3 regions of the Mesorhizobium sp. CA5 genome follow, and region 1 is predicted to be linked to each of the others. Evidence: predicted binding sites of a transcription regulator. Region 1 holds the regulator's gene; each other region holds the start of a gene.
What was found. The regulator LexA, encoded in region 1, represses DNA repair genes until DNA is damaged. The targets are predictions, from matches to a motif close to TGTTCNNNNTGTGTTCNG.
Positions count from the first base shown of each region.

Region 2: a site for LexA is predicted at 2,447-2,464, ahead of LB529_RS09870 (PA0069 family radical SAM protein). Genes of this name have one in related genera too.
Region 3: a site for LexA is predicted at 1,481-1,498, ahead of dinB (DNA polymerase IV). Genes of this name have one in related genera too.

Region 1 is NZ_JAIUHJ010000003.1:170,172-175,982, reverse strand. It holds gene LB529_RS05725 (alpha/beta hydrolase) at 1-622, opposite strand, end outside; gene kynU (kynureninase) at 670-1,917, opposite strand; gene lexA (transcriptional repressor LexA) at 2,351-3,085, shown strand; gene LB529_RS05710 (ComEC/Rec2 family competence protein) at 3,122-5,587, opposite strand; gene gltX (glutamate--tRNA ligase) at 5,690-5,811, shown strand, end outside.
Region 2 is NZ_JAIUHJ010000006.1:64,781-70,591, forward strand. It holds gene LB529_RS09845 (S49 family peptidase) at 1-116, shown strand, start outside; gene LB529_RS09850 (NfeD family protein) at 202-387, shown strand; gene LB529_RS09855 (4-(cytidine 5'-diphospho)-2-C-methyl-D-erythritol kinase) at 413-1,306, shown strand; gene moaB (molybdenum cofactor biosynthesis protein B) at 1,293-1,850, shown strand; gene LB529_RS09865 (glycosyltransferase) at 1,887-2,390, opposite strand; gene LB529_RS09870 (PA0069 family radical SAM protein) at 2,539-3,693, shown strand; gene LB529_RS09875 (ribonuclease HII) at 3,888-4,586, shown strand; gene LB529_RS09880 (F0F1 ATP synthase subunit B) at 4,864-5,355, opposite strand; gene LB529_RS09885 (F0F1 ATP synthase subunit B) at 5,367-5,811, opposite strand, start outside.
Region 3 is NZ_JAIUHJ010000001.1:307,542-313,352, reverse strand. It holds gene LB529_RS01735 (hypothetical protein) at 1-228, opposite strand, end outside; gene LB529_RS01730 (polymerase) at 301-534, opposite strand; gene LB529_RS01725 (cupin domain-containing protein) at 914-1,294, shown strand; gene dinB (DNA polymerase IV) at 1,565-2,827, shown strand; gene LB529_RS01715 (patatin-like phospholipase family protein) at 3,052-4,290, shown strand; gene LB529_RS01710 (SDR family oxidoreductase) at 4,452-5,156, shown strand; gene LB529_RS01705 (hypothetical protein) at 5,195-5,425, opposite strand; gene LB529_RS01700 (SRPBCC family protein) at 5,582-5,811, opposite strand, start outside.

The DNA of each region.
Region 1 (5,811 bases):
GCAACAATGCCGGGCTTTCGCTCCGCGCTTCCGGCTCGTCGATGTTCAGGGTCTCGTTCAGCGCTGTGAACATCAGCGGCCGAAGGTCGTGCAGGCCTGAAATCGAAACGACCTGGCGTATGCGCCGCGCCACATCGGATGATAGCGGTGAGACCGTGGTCACCATTCGGCTGGCGAGATGCCCGCCGGCCGAGTGCCCGGTCAGCATCAGCGGACCAGCGACCATGGCCGCCGCCTTCTCGATCGCTGCCGCGGCCTCGCCGACTATGCCGCTGATCCTGGTCTGCGGGCACAGCGTGTAGGAGGGCATGGCGACGGCAAAGCCGCGGCCGAGCGCGCCTCCAGCCAGATGCGACCAGGAGCTCTTGTCCGACTCCATCCAATAGCCGCCGTGGATGAACACGACGAGCCCCCTTGGCGCCGCAGACGGGAGAAACAGGTCGAAGCGCTTGCGCGGCGCTTCGCCGTAGACAACATCGAGCCGCGCCCTGCCCTCTGACAGCAGCCTTTCGCGAAACGCCCGCGCCGGCCGATCCCACGCAGCTGGCCAGCGGTCGCCGTCCGCGATATTGGCGCCATTTGCATAGGCGTCATCCCAGTCGGCAATACGATGTCCCAGCAACGGTGTCTCCGCGATCAGGTCATTTGTTCGGCATCGCCGATTCAAAGTCAGGTAACGGTTGTTTTGACGGCAAAGCGCGCGTCTTGCCAGATGCCAGTCCGCAGGATGTCCTGCAGCACCTCGACCGCATTCCAGACATCGCGGTAGCCGACATAGAGCGGCGTGAAGCCGAAACGAATGGTGGATGGCGCGCGGAAATCGCCGATCACGCCGCGCTCGATCAAGGCACGCATCACCTGGTAGCCATGCGGATGGGCGAACGACACCTGGCTGCCGCGCTCGGCGCCTGAGCGCGGGCTCTCCAGCTCAAGACCGAAGCCGCCGCATCTGGCTTCGACAAGCCGGATGAACAGGTCCGTCAATGCGGCGCTTTTTCTCCGCACGGCCCTGATGTCGACATCGTTCCACATATCCAGCGCCCCTTTCAGCGCGCGCATCGACAGCACCGGTTGCGTTCCGCACAGGAACCGCCGGATGCCCGTGCCTGCGGCGTAGCCCTGCTCGAACGCGAAAGGCCGGGCATGGCCCCACCAGCCGCTGAGCGGCTGGCGAATGTCGCGGTGATGGCGGCTCGCGGCGTAGATGAAGGCTGGCGAGCCCGGCCCGCCATTGAGATACTTGTAGGTGCAGCCAATGGCGAAATCGGCATTAGAGCCGTCGAGATCCACCGGCAGCGCACCCGCCGTGTGGCAGAGGTCCCACGCGATCAGCGCGCCGGCTTCATGAGCCTTGCGGGTGAGCGCCGCCATGTCGCGCAGCCGGCCGGATTTGTAGTTGACGTGGTTGACCAGGATGACCGCGACGCGATCGTCGATCAGCTCTTCTATCGTCGGGGCATCTGCGCATTCGAGCCGCAGCACCGTGCCGGACCGCGTCGATGCGACCCCTTCCGCCATGTAGAGGTCGGTCGGAAAGCTGTCGCCCTCGGCAACGATCACCGAACGCTCGGGCCGCATTGCAAGTGCCGCATGCAGGACCTTGTAGATATTGATCGAAGTCGTGTCGCAAACGACCGTCTGGCCGGGTTTCGCGCCGATCAGCCGTCCTAGCTGGTCACCTAGCTCGATGGGCATATCGAACCAGCCGGCGGTGTTCCAGGCGCGGATGAGATCCCGCGCCCATTCCTGCCTCGTGGCAGTCTCGATCTCGCTGAAGGCGTCGATCGAAGCAGCGCCCAGCGAATTGCCGTCGAGATATAGGACGCCTTCCGGCAAGACGAAGCGATCGCGCGTCGCGCGCAGCGGATCCGCGGCATCCATCGCCTCGACTTCGGCGAGATCAGGAATTCCCCTCATTGTGCTGCCGCCTCCATTTCGATCTGGCCAAGGGGGTTGTCTCACCACCCTCGGCGACAGGGCAAGAACCTTTGGTCCTATGTTAGCTGGTCCATAGACGGCGAAGACTGCGGATCGGAACTTCGCCAAGGTTGGCATTTTGGGTTCGTTTCGTTCACGGTGCCACGCGCTTACGGTACGAGCCGACGTGATCCCAACCACGGCTTCGTGATCGTGTCGGGTTGTATTTCAGCTTAAGGGGAACTCCAAAATCGAGCGGAATCAATGCCGCTGCCCCAGGAGGGGCAGCCGGCCGTCACCGGATGCGACATTGTTTCGGCAGCCTTAACAAATTCACTAAACTTTAAACGGTTGCGGAACACAACTGGAACAGATAGTGTTTGTTCTGGGTTTGTTTTTCTGATTCTGGTTTCAGAACCCGTGGGGGCCGCCGATGCTGACGCGCAAACAACATGAACTCCTGATGTTCATCCATGAACGCCTGAAGGAGAGCGGGATTCCTCCATCATTCGATGAGATGAAGGAGGCGCTCGACCTTGCCTCCAAGTCCGGCATCCACCGGCTGATCACGGCGCTGGAAGAACGCGGCTTCATTCGCCGGCTGCCGAATCGGGCGCGCGCGCTGGAAGTGCTGCGCCTGCCCGACTCGATCGCGCCTGGCCTGAATGCCGCGAAGAAGTTTTCGCCGAGCGTCATCCAGGGCGGCCAAGGCAATCTCAGTCGCCAGATCAAGCCGACGACTCCATCACGCACCCCGACGCCAAGCAATGACGACGAGGCCGCGGCGGCCGTATCCATTCCGGTGATGGGCCGCATCGCCGCCGGCGTGCCGATTGACGCCATCCAGCACCAGACGCATTCGATCTCGGTGCCGCCGGACATGATCATGGGCGGCGAGCATTACGCGTTGGAGGTCAAGGGCGACTCGATGATCGAGGCCGGCATCTTCGACGGCGACACCGTCATCATCCGCAATGCGAACACGGCAAGCCCGGGTGAGATCGTGGTGGCGCTGGTCGACGATGAGGAGGCGACGCTTAAGCGTTTCCGCCGCAAGGGTGCCTCGATCGCGCTCGAGGCCGCCAACCCGGCCTATGAGACCCGGATCTTCGGACCGGATCGGGTCAAGGTTCAGGGCAAGCTCGTCGGACTTATCCGCCGCTACTGAGCAGAACTGCCCGGCCTTCTTCGCCCGAACGACAATCTATTGGGCCGGTGCGGCGGCTGGTTTTTCCGGCTGCTTATAGGGCGCCAGTCCCCTCGCCTCGCGCGTGTATTTCCGCTGCTCGTGCCAGGGTCGGTATGGTTCTACGACCGCGTAGCGGACGGTTGGCCGCGCGGTTGCCGATTGCGGATCGAAGAAAACGGCGGCGCTGCCGTCGCGCGCCAGCTGCCGCTTGGTGACGACGAGCACACGCGGATCGCGGCACGGGTTATAGGCCGTGGCGTCGTTGATGACGATGAGGTCGGCGAAGCCGCAGGCCGGCCGGGCGGTGTCGCGGGTCTCGGCGAGCGCGACGATCGCGCCGGAAGGATGCCGACCGATGCAGAGATCGCCGCTGCAATAGAAGGGCGAGCCGGGCGGCAGGTCGGCGGGATCGGCAATGTCCAGCGTATCTTTGGCGAACCTTTCTGGCGGCACGATCTCCTCGGCTTTCAGCGCCCGTTTCCAGTTGTCGGTGGTGAACTCGTTGGAGCGTTCGCGATTGACGGCAAGCTCGCCGCCGCCGATCGGCATCGCCACCAGATGCGCATCCTCCGAGATAAGCACGTCCGGTGTGCGGACGTGCGGAATGGCCAGCAGCGCAGCGAGCGCGAAAGGTACGGCGGCAAGCCTCAGCCAAGTGGTAGCCATGGTCGCGATGACCAGCGCGACCGTCGCCAGCAGCACCGACTGGATCGAGATCAGCCCCACGGCGTCGACCGGTGAGCGCTCGGAAATCCATGCCGAAATGGCGATCATCGCCGTCAGGCCTTTGCCCATGACAAAGAGGAAGGGACCGTCTAAGCCGAAGGGCATGGCCAGCGCGCTCAGCACGGCGAACGGCATGACGACCAATGAGACGATCGGCATGACCGCCAGATTGGCCAGCAGGCTGAGCGGCGACACCCGCTGGAAGTGCCAGATGGCAAACAACAATGTTGCGCTGCCCGCGATGAGCGACGTCACGGCGGCGCCACCCGCTCCAATCGCCAGTTTTCGCGATAAGAACCCGAGAAACGAACGCTTTGCCGGCGGCGCGGTCGTTTTGCCGGCGCGATAGTCGGCAAAGCCGGCATAGGCGCCGACCAGGGCGGCGGTGGCGGCGAAGGACATCTGGAAGCTCGGGCCGACCACTTCATGCGGCGAGACCAGGATGACGGCGATGGCAGAGATCGCCAGGTTGCGCATGGTCAGCGCCGCGCGGTCGAAAAGCACGGCGACCAGCATCACGCCAAGCATGATGAAGCTTCGCTCGGCCGCCACCACGATGCCGGAGATCACGAGATAGGCGGCGATCGACGCCAGCGCGATGCCAGCGGCATATTTCTTCACCGGCCGGCGCGACGAGAAGTCCGGAAACAGCGCGAAGGCGCCGCGCAAAAGCACCATGATCGTGCCGGCGACCAGCGCCATATGCAGGCCGGAGATCGAAATGATGTGGTAGATGCCGGTCCGTCGCATCGACTCGTTGATGGCTTCCGGAATGCCAGCACGAACGCCGACGATCAGCGCCGCCGCGATCTCGCCCTCGGAACCGCCGATGCTGCTCCTGATGTGGTCGGCAATCCCCTCGCGAGCATTTTCTATGGCCGATGCCACGCGCGCGCCAAACGGCACCTCCGTTGGCGCACTCGGGGTCGGCGCGACAAGTTTCGGATAGCCCAGGAAAAAGCCGCTGGCGCCTATGCCGGCAAAATAGCTGTCGAAGGAAAAGTCGTAGCTGTCCGGCCGAACAGGACCTGTCGGCGGCAGCAGCTTGGCATAGCCGGTCAGCATCGACCCGGCCGACATGTCGGACGGGATCCTGCGCGCCGACAGCCTGATGCGGTCCGGCGCGTAGCGCAGCTTCGGACGCTCCGTGGATATCAGATCTATGGTGAGCCGGACACGGCCGTTGGCCATCGCCTCGGCGGTGACGAGGCGGCCCGTCAGCCGTGTCTGGATTTCGGAACCCAGCATCGGGGTCGCCATCCGCCAGGTCTCCACCTTGGCCGCAAGAAAGCCCAAGGCGCAGAAAAACGCCGCCATGAAGACAAGGTGCGTTCTGTGCCGGGAACGCGAGACCGCCGCGCAGACCGCCATCAGGGCGACCGCCGCAAGCGGCCTGTAGAGGTCCGGCTCGGCGCTCAGCGAGAAGTAACAGATCACGCCGGCTGCCAGGAACACCGGCACCAGCAGGAAGCCCACGCCACGGTCAAGCTCGATCTCCATGGCGACGGCGATGCCTCGGCGCAACGCAGGAAGCGAAGCGCGGCCAAGCTGTTTGCGGATTCGGCCTACGGTGTCTATTGACGAGGCTGGCTGAAGCGCACCGGCACCGGGCGGCAGAAGCCCGGCTGGTAGACGGAGTTCCGGAAGCGAAACCGGCGCTTCTTCCGCAGGCACGGCATGAGCAAACATCAGGCGTTCGCTGACGCCTGCTGTCGTTCCCCCGCCCTCCTCCGCGCCCCGGCCACGTCCAGCCATCGGGTCTGCCCCTTGCGCCCCAGACCGCCTATGCTACATGAACGCCGGTCGCGTGGAAGTCTGCGCGAAACATGCATTTTTCAGCGCTTCTTCGAGAGTTCCATGTCCGACAAGGTCGTCACCCGTTTTGCCCCCTCGCCTACAGGTTACCTGCATATCGGCGGGGCGCGCACGGCGCTGTTCAACTGGCTCTATGCCAAGCACACCGGCGGCACGATGCTGCT
Region 2 (5,811 bases), on a different contig from region 1:
GCCGTTTCGGCCTGTTCGGCTCGCGCGTTTCGGCGCCGGATATCGCGGCGGCCGCCGCCAGCGGCGTCCTCGATGCGGCGGAAGAGCGCGCGCTGTGGGCGCGCTTCGGGCTTTGAAAAAGCCATGAATGCGGCTAGCATGGCCGCTTGACCGAGCCTGTCCGGCCGGCCTTGCCGCGAGGACGCGGGAGGAGTTTTAGAGATGCCGCAGATCATTTTCTTCGCCGTTGTCGGCGCCGCCGCTTACTTTGGCTACCGCGCTTTCGTGCGCGAGGCCGAACGCGTGACGGCCAAGATCCGGCGTACCGAAAGACAGGCGGCGAACGGCACGACGGGCACGCTGGTCAAGGACCCCAAGACCGGCGAATATCGTCTCGCCAAGGACTGATCCCATCTCGCCAGCAGCCGACATCCTGGAGCCCGGCACAGAGGTCCGGACGTGGCTTGCGCCTGCCAAGATCAACCTGGCGCTGCATGTCATCGGACAGCGCGCCGACGGCTACCATCTCATCGACAGCCTTGCCGTCTTCACCCGCTTCGGCGACCGGCTCGAGATCGAGCGGGCCGAGCAGGATGAATTCTCGGTATCCGGCCGTTATGCCGCCGGGCTGCCGCTCGACGGCGACAATCTGGTGGTGAAGGCGCGCGATGCCTTGCGCCGGGAAGCCGGCATGCAACAGGGATCGCCGGTCGCCATCCGGCTGGAGAAGAACCTGCCCATCGCCTCCGGAGTCGGCGGCGGCTCGAGCGACGCGGCGGCCGCGCTTAACGCTCTGGCGCGGCTCTGGAAGCTCGATATCGACGACAATTCGCTGGCCCGGATCGGGCTTTCGCTCGGTGCCGACCTGCCGATGTGCCTCAAATCAAAGCCGCTGATCGCACGCGGTATCGGCGATGAAGTCTCGCCGCTATCCGCCTTTCCTGCGCTTGGCCTGGTGCTGGTCAATCCGGGCATCGCGGTCTCGACGCCGGACGTGTTCAAGGCGCTCTCCAGCCGCGACAGCGAGGCGCTGCCGCCGCTGCCGAAGCGCTTCGACTTCCACACGATCCGCAACTGGTTGGAGACGACGCGCAACGATCTTGAGCCTGCCGCGCGTTCGATCGAACCTGCGATCGGCGAGGCGCTCAAGGCACTGAAAAAAGCCGACGCCGCCTTCGCGCGCATGTCCGGCTCGGGCGCCACCTGTTTCGGCCTGTTCGAGACCGGCAATGTTGCAAAACGCGCGGCGATCGAGATCCGCGCCCGCCACCCCGACTGGTTCGTTGCCGCGACGCGCAGCATGGAGGTGAGCAATGGCGAAGCTTGACGAAAGCCGGCCCTTCATTCCGGTGCGCATCGCCGTGCTTACCGTCTCCGACACGCGCGGCCTCGCCGACGACAAATCCGGACAGACGCTGGCCGACCGCATCGCGGAAGCCGGCCACAGCCTTGCCGCGCGCGATATCGTGACCGACGACCGCGACAAGATCCGCGACAAGGTGCTTGGCTGGTCGAAGGACGAAAACATCGATGTCGTGATCACCACCGGCGGCACCGGCTTCACCGGCCGCGACGTGACGCCGGAGGCGCTGGAGCCGATCTTCGAAAAGCGCATGGACGGCTTTTCGGAAGTCTTCCACCGCATCTCCTACGACAAGATCGGAACCTCGACGATCCAGAGCCGGGCAACAGGCGGCGTCGTCAACGCCACCTTCGTCTTCGTGCTGCCGGGCTCGCCCGGCGCCTGCAAGGACGCCTGGGACGGCATCATCAAGGCGCAGCTCGACTACCGGCACATGCCCTGCAACTTCGTCGAGATCATGCCGCGGCTGGACGAGCATCTCAGGCGCGGCGGCAAGCCCACCTCGTAAAGCTCAGTTAAGGCGCCCGGCCGGCACGGCGGGGCATCATTTCGGCGGCGCGATCCAGATTTCGGCGTTCAGCCTTCTGGTCGCCAGGCCGCGCGCCAGGGCTTCGGCGCTGCGCGCGCTCTTTGCCAGAGCCGAGGCCTGACGCTTGCTGATGACAAGCCCCTCGGCCAGCGCACGATTGCTCGAGAACACCCTGGCCAGGAAAGGCGCACGGTTGGCGCGGGCGCGTGAAAAGCGCGCCGGCATGGTCTGTTTCGCGGTGTGCGCCACGACTTCGTCGATCCAGCCCTCGGCGAGCCGCGCCCCCGGCTCGAGCAGGAGCAGCCAGTCGCCCTTGGCCTGGCCGATACCGGCGCCGATCCCGCCGGTCGCATAGTGGCAGCCGGCATGCTCGGCCACCCGGTGCGTCTGATCGGTCGAGCCTTGATCGCAGACGATCACGTCGCGCACGACGCCTTCGACCGCGCCGCCGACCAGCGAGGCGAGCGTACGGGCAAGCCCCTCTTCGTCGTTGCGGGTTTCGATAAGGACGCTGAGCATTTTAGCCGAATAGCGGAAAGTGCGGCGATGCGCCAGTTGCGCGCTTCAAGCGAAAAAGTTCTTGCTTTGTTCTCTTCGGCGAAATAGGAATAGTTTCATGAACAGAGCGATTCGACAGCCTGCCGACAGTCCCTGGGAGAGGGCGAAAATGGAACAGATCGTGCGCGCCGACATTGCCGCTTTCGGAGCAGGCCGAGCCGAGATGGCGAACGCGATGATCGAGCAGAGCGGCTTGCGCGTGCGGCCCGATCGCAATCGCGGCCGCTCGGCCGGGATCAATCCGTCCGGCCGGTTCGAGCCGATCAGCCGGCATGTGTTCGACGACGGCTGGAACTCGCTGGAGGAACTGCCGCCGTTCAAGACGGAAGTGCAGGTCGAAAAGCCGCGCACCATCATCACGCGCAACGAGTCGCCTGACATCTCCTTCGACCGTTCGATCAACCCCTATCGCGGCTGCGAGCATGGCTGCGTCTACTGCTTCGCCAGGCCGACGCATGCCTTCATGGGCCTGTCGCCGGGGCTCGATTTCGAATCGAAGCTGTTCGCCAAGCCGGATGCCGCGCGCATGCTGGACAGGGAATTGTCGAAACCGGGCTACCAGCCGCGCACGATCGCCATCGGCACCAACACCGATCCCTACCAGCCGATCGAGAAGCAATACCGCATCATGCGCGAGATCCTGGAAGTGCTGGAAGCGCGCGGCCATCCGGTCGGCATCGTCACCAAGTCGGCGCTGGTGACACGCGACATCGACATCCTGTCGCGCATGGCCGAGCGCGGCCTTGCCAAGGTGGCGCTGTCGGTGACGACGCTCGACCGCATGCTGGCGAGAACGATGGAGCCACGCGCCTCGACGCCGACGAAGCGGCTGGAGGCGATCAGGCAGCTTTCGGACGCCGGCATCCCGGCGTCGGTGATGGTGGCGCCGATTATTCCGGGGCTTACCGATCCGGAGATGGAGCGCATCCTCGATTCGGCTAGAGCCGCCGGCGCGCGGGAGGCCGGCTACGTCATCCTGCGCCTGCCGCTCGAAGTGGCGCCGATCTTCAAGGACTGGCTGTTGCGCCATTATCCCGACCGTTACCGGCATGTGATGTCGCTTATCCGCTCGATGCGCGACGGCAAGGATTACGATTCCGAATGGGGCAAGCGCATGAAGGGCGCCGGTCCCTATGCCTGGCAGATCGGCCGGCGCTTCGAGATCGCCGCCAAGCGGCTCGGCCTCAATGTCGAGCGACGGCAGCTTCGCACCGACCAATTCGTCGCAGGCGCCAGTGCCGGCGAGCAGCTGATGCTGCTTTGACGCCAGCACCGGCCATGGCGGCCGGCGCTAAGCACTTCCAGGCAAAGCGATTTTCGGTCTGGAATTGCCATTCGTTTCGAAATTCCGTCCGGCCCCTGTCCCCCGGCTGTGAGACGGTGCCTTCCCGGTCCGACGCCCCATCCGACCCGGAAGGACTTGCGGAGAATCGGAGCCGATGCGAACCTCGCCGCACCATGGCTCGCGCGCGTTCCGATTCTCCGCTTCTCTTTGAAATGGTCGAGAAGCCCGACTTCTCGATCGAGACGAAAGCGATAGCCGACGGGCTGTGGCCGGTCGCCGGCATGGACGAGGCCGGCCGCGGTCCGCTCGCCGGTCCGGTGGTGGCCGCCGCGGTGGTGCTCAACCCCGCCAATATTCCCGAAGGCCTCGACGATTCCAAGCGACTCACCCATTTGCAGCGCGAGGCGCTGTTTCTCAAAATTCTCGGCTCGGCGCTCAGCATCTCGATGGCTTCGATCAGCGCCGAAGGCATCGACAAAAGCAACATCCTGAAGGCCAGCCTCGAAGCGATGCGCCGAGCCGCCGCCGGCCTGTCCTTGCGGCCGAAGCTCGCCATGGCCGACGGCCGCGACATACCGCCAGGTCTCGCCTGCGAAGGCCGCGCACTCATCAAGGGCGACCAGCGCTCGCAATCGATCGCCGCCGCCTCGATCGTCGCCAAGGTGATGCGCGACCGCATGATGTGCGGCTGCGGCGGACATCACGAGCACTACGGCTTCGAAGTGCATATGGGTTACGCGACGGTCCGCCACCGCACCGCGATCGAGGCGCATGGGCCGGTGGCACGGCTCCACCGGGCCTCGTTCGCGCCGTTCCGGTTGGGTGGGGTTGAGATGGCGGAAGAGGAAGAGAGCCTCGCCGGGCTGGAGTAGTTAGCTGATCTCCCCTCGTGGGGGAGATGTCCGGCAGGACAGAGGGGGGCGCTGTCCCGCCAGCCTGTCAGCCAGTAGCACGAACTTCTCGCAAAGTTGCACTCGACCCAGCGCACAGAATGAGACGCCGCGATCCTTCGCGCCCCTCTCTGCCCTGCCGGGCATCTCCCCCACAAGGGGGGAGATCAGCAGTTCAGGCGCCGCGCTCCCTTTTCAAACAACAAAAAAGCCGCCGGGTTGCCCAGGCAGCTTTTGAGTTCGAAGTTTCGAAGTCAGCTCAGTTCAGCTTGGCCTTCACATCATTGAGCGCCGACTTGAACAGATCCGCGCCGGTCTTGACGTCGACCTTGGCGGCGAGCAGCGTGCGGGCGGCTTCGACGGCGATGTCGACGGCGGTGGCGCGCACTTCGCTGACCGCCTCGCGCTCGGCCTGGCTGATCTTCTGCTCGGCAAGCGCGGTGCGCCGGGCGACATAGTCCTCGGTCTTCTTGGCCGCCTCGGAGGCAAGCAAGTCAGCCTCGCGTTTGGCGGCAGCGACGATGTCGGCGGCCTCCTTCTCGGCTTCCTTGCGCTTCTGCTGATACTGGCGCAGCAGCTGCTGGGCCTCCTCGCGCAGGCGCCGTGCCTCTTCGAGCTCGCTGCTGATCTTGGCCGCGCGGGCGTCGAGCGACTTGGCAAGCATGCCCGGCACCCTCAGATAGACGACGGCGCCGAGGAAGATGATCAGGGCGATGGTGGCCCAGAGCGTGGCGAGTGATGTGGCGTCCATGATCCCGCTCCTCACCGGCTCGCGGATTTGACCGCGGCCGCGATTTCGGCCTTGTCGGCCTTGCCGCCGACAAGCGCCTCGACGATGGCCGAGGTCGTGTCCTCGGCGATAGTGCCGACTTCCTTCATCGCCTTGGCCTTGATCGAGGCGATGCTCGCCTCGGCCTCGCCAAGTTTCTTCTCAAGCTCGGCCTCGAGCTTCTTGCGCGTGCCCTCGGCTTGCGCCTTGGCGGCGTCGTTCGCCTGCTGGCCGATCTTGTTGGCGTTGACCTTGGCTTCCGCCAATTCCTGCTCATAGGCAGCAACCGCGGCGTCCGCCTCGCCCTTCAGCCTTGCGGCATGGTCGAGGTCCTGGGTGATGCGGTCGTTGCGGACATCGATGATGCCGCCAAGACGCGGCATCACAACCCGCTTCAGGAACAGGTAAAAGAGCCCGAAGGTGATGACCAGCCACAGG
Region 3 (5,811 bases), on a different contig from region 1:
GCCGACAATATCCGCGCCCGCTCGCTCGTCGAAGAGCACGGCGCAGCCGCGCTTGAGCGCGACCTGCGTCAAGGCGTTGGCCGCATCCTCATCCGACGAGACGAAATCGCCGGTCAGGACGCGCAACTCCTCGACGGCCCTCGACATCGGCACGATACGGCCGGCCGAACGGTCGCTCACGCAGGCGTCGATGACGCACAGAAGATCGATGAGTTCGAAATTGTCCATGGCGGCCTCCGCCAGCGCCATCCCTTCGCTCCGTCAACGGCCCGGGGCGCGGACTGGTTCCCGCGCCCGGCTTCATCCGCGCGGCCTGGCGGGCGCGAGCTTGAGGTCGAAGCGGGCCGGCAGGCATGGCTCGAGGCAGGCTCGGCGCAGCGATCCGGTCGCAATCGTATCGACCGGGAGAAGGATCACCATACGGGCCTGGCGCTCGGGCCAGAGCGGCCTGCCGAAGACGAAGAAGACGCCGCCGACCAGGCCGGCCAGAAGCAGTGCGGCAAACAGATTGGCGATCATCTTACCGGGTTGCACGGCCCTCAACTCCAGGAGCGGTTTCAGGGAAAGGCGTGCCCGCCATATCGCAGGAATAGCGGGCACGCCGTGGTCAACCGCCGATGAAGGGACTTTGTCCGGCGGCTTGCTAGCCAATGATTTTGGTGCCGTCGTTGTTTCCTGAAAATAGGCGTGTCGGGCCTCTGCGTTCGTGCGATGGGACTTCGGTCCGAAGATGGCCCGGGACCGTCGCCCGAGGGCCTGGAATATCCACCTTCCACGACAATGCGCCAAGCGTTCGGCTGAGCTCGCGGTCACCTCTATTAATTAGCAATCGCTCATAATAAGGCTTATGAATACACTCGCGGTCGCCGACGATCGCAACGTCAGGCGCCGCTTCACACATGGGAGGGATACCATGGCCGAAGTTGCAATGAAGGTGACGAAACTCGAATCCAGATCGCACAACAATCCCGACGAGGTCCGCGCGCCCGCAAAGACGCGTGTCGAGATCGTCCGGCTCCCGGGCTATACGCTCGGGCGAATGAACATGCAGCCGGGCTGGAAATGGTCCGAATGTGTGAAGCCGGTGGTCAAGACCGACAGCTGCCAGGTCTCGCATGTCGGCTATGCCGTGTCCGGCTCGATCACCGTACGGATGACCGACGGCACGCAAAAGACCATCGAGGCCGGCACTTCCTACACCATCCCGCCCGGCCACGACGCCTGGGTGGAAGGCAACCAGCCGTTCCAATGCATCGAGGTGCTGAGCGCCGAAGAATACGCCAAGCCGGCATAGCGCAGACAGTCGCAATTTACGTTCAGAAGCGAAGGAGGGATCGCCTCGCGAGGCGATCCCTCCTCAGCCTGCGGCGGCGTGTCCCGCGCAAAGGTCATTCGCACAACCGGCGCTCTATCTGTGGCTGCGCCCCCAGTTGTGGAAACCTGCACGGCCAAGCGTGGTGGCTTGACAGAGAGCTTCTTTTGTTCTCTTTATGTTCCGTTAATTCCCCTTACAAAAGACGCAGCTAATGCTGCAATGCCACACAAATGGCCATGGGAGCGCGCGATGGCCGCCACGAACACCGCCGCGGCCGCCACCATCCTGCATGCCGACCTCGACGCCTTCTACGCCTCGGTCGAGCAACTGCTAGATCCGTCATTGCGTGGCAAGCCGATCGCCGTCGGCGGAGGCGTGGTGCTGGCGGCCTCCTATGAGGCGAAAATCTTTGGCGTGCGCGGCGGCATGCCGGGCCGCAAAGCGCGCGAGCTCTGCCCTCAGCTCATCTTCGTCGGCGGTCATTTTTCTGAATACCAGCGCCTCGGCGACGCCGCGATCAAGGTGCTCGACGATTTCACGCCGGCGGTCGAGCGCATCTCGATCGACGAGGCTTTTGCCGACGTCGCCGGCTGCACGCATCTGTTCGGATCACCGCAAGAGATCGCGCGAAAAATCCGCGAGCGGGTGAAGGCCGAGCTCGGTCTGCCGATCTCGATCGGCGTGGCGCGGACGAAGCATCTGGCCAAGATCGCCTCGCAGGTAGCCAAGCCCGACGGGCTGGTGGTGGTCGAGCCCGACAGCGAGCTCGCCTTCCTGCACGACCTGCCTGTCACGCTGATGTGGGGTGTCGGCCCGGCGACCAAGGCCAGGCTGGCCGAGATCGGTGTCGAGACGATCGGGCAATTGGCGCGCACCCATAGCGGGGCGCTGGAGCGGCTGATCGGCCATGCCGCCGGCCAGAAGCTTGCCGCGCTCGCCTGGAACCGCGACCCGCGAAAACTCGAGGCACACCGCCGCGCGCATTCTGCCGGCGCGCAATCGGCGCTCGGCAGGAAGCCGGCAGTGCCGCGCGTCTTCGTGCCGACGCTCCTGCATCTGGCCGACCGCGTGGCCAGCCGGTTGCGCGCCAAGGACCGGCCCGGGCGCACAGTGACGGTGCGGGTTCGCTTCGCTGATCTGCGCGCTGTGAGCCGCTCGATCACGCTCGACCAGCCGATCCAGGCGACCGCGATGCTGGCGGAGATCGCCGAGGAACTGGTGCGCGGCGTGCTTGCCGCCCATCCGGGCGAGAGGGACATCTCGCTGCTCGCCATCTCTGTCTCGCATCTGGAGGAGCGTGCCGAGCTGCAGCTCGAACTGCCGCTCGGGCTGGCGGACGAGAAGCTGAGGCCCGGCAGCTGCAAAGGCCTGGCGCGCTTCGGCGCCGACCGGGCGGTGGACAAGATCCGCCAGCGCTTCGGCAAGGAGGCGGTCGGCTACGGCACGGTAGCGCTGGAAGGTCCGCGCTCGGTGCCGGATGGGTTTAGGGAATTGGCCGAGAAGGAGCTGTGAGTGGCTGAGGCATCTCCTCTGACGCCATTGGAGATTGACGAAAGCCTACGCGCCGTCCGTGCGCTGCGTACCAACCGCTTCGGGTAATCTCCCCGTCCGTCGGCGCGGGCCGATTTCCAATCTGTGAAGGTACGCGTTCCCCCCACTTGCAAGAATGTCGGTGCTGGGCTCGATTGCGCAAAGCCAGGCTTAAGGACGCCGGACGGACAGGCAAGGGGGCCGCGATGGAGCCGATTGCGGCTGGATCACCACCGGACGCGGATGGCAGCGCGCCCGAACGCTATGATCTCGGCCTCTGCCTGTCGGGCGGCGGCTACCGCGCCATGCTGTTTCATGCCGGCGCGCTATGCCGCCTCAACGAGGCCGGGCTGCTCCAGAAACTCGACATGGTAAGCTCGGTCTCGGGCGGCTCGATAGCCGCCGGGCTGCTGGCGGTGCTTTGGCCGCGTTTCGCCTTCGTCAACGGTGTCGCCGCCAATTTCGATATCTATCTGGACAGGATACTGGAGTTCTCGCAGGTCTTCCTCGACGCGCCGTCGATCTTCAAGGGCCTGCTCAACCCGTTTTCCGGCGCGGCGCGCGAAGTCGCCGCCTGCTACGAGAGACATTTGTTCGACGGCTCAAGGCCGATGCTGAAGAGCCTGCCGGAAAAACCCTGGTTCGTGTTCTGCTCCAGCAATCTCGGCACCGGCTCGCTGTTCCGGCTGTCGCGGCGCTACATCGCCGACTATCGCATCGGCGTCGCCTACCAGGCCGACCTGCCGGTGGCTCTCGCGGTTGCCGCCTCCTCGGCCTTTCCGCCTTTCCTGTCGCCGCTGCGGCTCGACCTCACGCCCTTCGCGTGGAAGAACGACAAGCTCGACCCCTCTGTCGGCCCGCCGGTGCCGCCTTCGCGCGCCGTGCTCACCGATGGCGGCGTCTACGACAATCACGGCATCGAGCCGGCGCTGAAACGCTGCCGCTGGCTGCTGGTCAGCGACGCCGGCGCGCCGTGGCAGGCTTCGAGCGCCGGCTATCGGAACTGGTTCTCGCAGTTGAAACGCGTGCTCGACACCACCGACAACCAGGTGCGCTCGCTCAGGCGCCGGGATCTGGTGGCGCGCTTCCAGGCGGCCAAGGACGCCGACGATCGTGGCCTGGCCAATGACGCGACCCGGCCCGGCTATGCGGCGACGCGCGGCGTCTTCTGGTCGATCGCCAGCAAGCCCGACACGGCCGAGCCGGCCTTCGTGCAAACCGCCGCCACCGCACCTGCCGATATCGGCACCTCGCTGCATTTCCTGGGCAGCGAAGAGACGGTCGATTTGGTGAACTGGGGCTATTGCGCCGCCGACCAGGCGCTGCGGGGCTGGTACGAGCCGGCAGTGGCTGCTGGCAAGGGCGTGCCGCTGAAAGCGGGCGACGTGAAGCCCGGCCGCTGCGCGCGAGTGTCGAGGATGGTGATGAGTGGCTTCAAGGTTTGAGGGTGCTCGAACTGCCAATTTCCCCCTTGTGGGGGAGATTGGCAGTTCCGCCGCCCTCGCCAATTATCAATCGCCTTGGCGCAATCCAATCCGGTTCATCCCCTGCCCAGCGCATGCTAACAGGATCACTTTCAACCCAAACACCCGGGATGGACAGCGACATGGCGATAGACAAAGTAGCTTTGGTGACGGCGGGCGGCAGCGGCATGGGCGCAGCGGCGGCCAGACGCCTGGCGGCGGACGGATTCAAGGTCGGCGTGCTGTCCTCTTCCGGCAAAGGCGAAGCGCTGGGCAAGGAGCTCGGCGGCTTCGGCGTCACCGGCTCCAACCAGTCGAATGAGGATCTGAAGCGCCTTACCGATGGCGCGGTGGAACGCTGGGGCCGCATCGACGTGCTGGTCAACAGCGCCGGCCACGGGCCGCGTGCGCAGATCATCGAGATTAGCGACGAGGACTGGCACAAGGGCATCGACACCTATTTCCTCAACGCCGTGCGCCCGACCCGGCTGGTGACGCCGGTGATGCAGAAGCAGAAGGGTGGCGTTATCATCAATATCTCGACCGCTTGGACGTTCGAGCCGAGCGCGATGTTCCCGACGTCGGCCGTGGCGCGCGCCGGGCTTGCCGCCTACACCAAGATCTTCGCCGACACTTATGCCCCCGACAACATCCGCATGAACAATGTGCTGCCGGGCTGGATCGACAGCTTGCCGGCGACGAACGAGCGCCGCGACAGCGTGCCGATGAAGCGCTACGGCACTTCGGATGAGATCGCCGCGACGATCTCGTTCCTGGCCTCAGACGGAGCCGGCTACATCACCGGACAGAACATCCGCGTCGATGGCGGCATCACAAGAGCAGTGTGAAAGGAGCGGTGTGAGGCAAAGAGGACGCCGCCCCTAGATCATCCGGGCCTGCGGGAATTGAGAACCCACAGAAAGACTATCGAGGCGACCAGGACGATCGAATTGCCGACCACGATGTTCCAAAAGCGTGTCGGATCGTCCGCCAGAGCGACCCAATGCAACTTGCCGCGGACTTCGCCTGTCTTGATGCCGCAGGCAATGTTGTAGATCGCGATGGCGGCGAGCGCCGCCATCAGGACAAACAGGTCATTGTTCTTGTTGCGATCCATGGAAGCGGCTTTAACAGCACTTGGTGAAATTTTACTTACCTTGGGTAAGGCGGCGGCCGGAAGACCGACCGCCGCCCGCTCTCATCTTGACGCAATTCCAGAAGGTTACGGCGAAGGCGCCGGAACCTACGCACTTTTCCTGGAATTGCTCCGACCTTACTGGTTGATCTCGGGCTCGACGAGCTTGGCCAGGTTGCGCAGCGATTCCTGCCAGCCGAGATAGCAGGCCTCGGCGGGGATGGCGTCCGGGATGCCGGCCTGGGTGATGTTGACCTCGGTGCCTACCGAAACCTTCTTAAGGATCACGGTCACCTCTATCTGGCCCGGCAGGTTGGGATCGTCGAAGCGGTCCGTGTAGCGCAGGCGCTCGCTCGGAACCAGCTCGA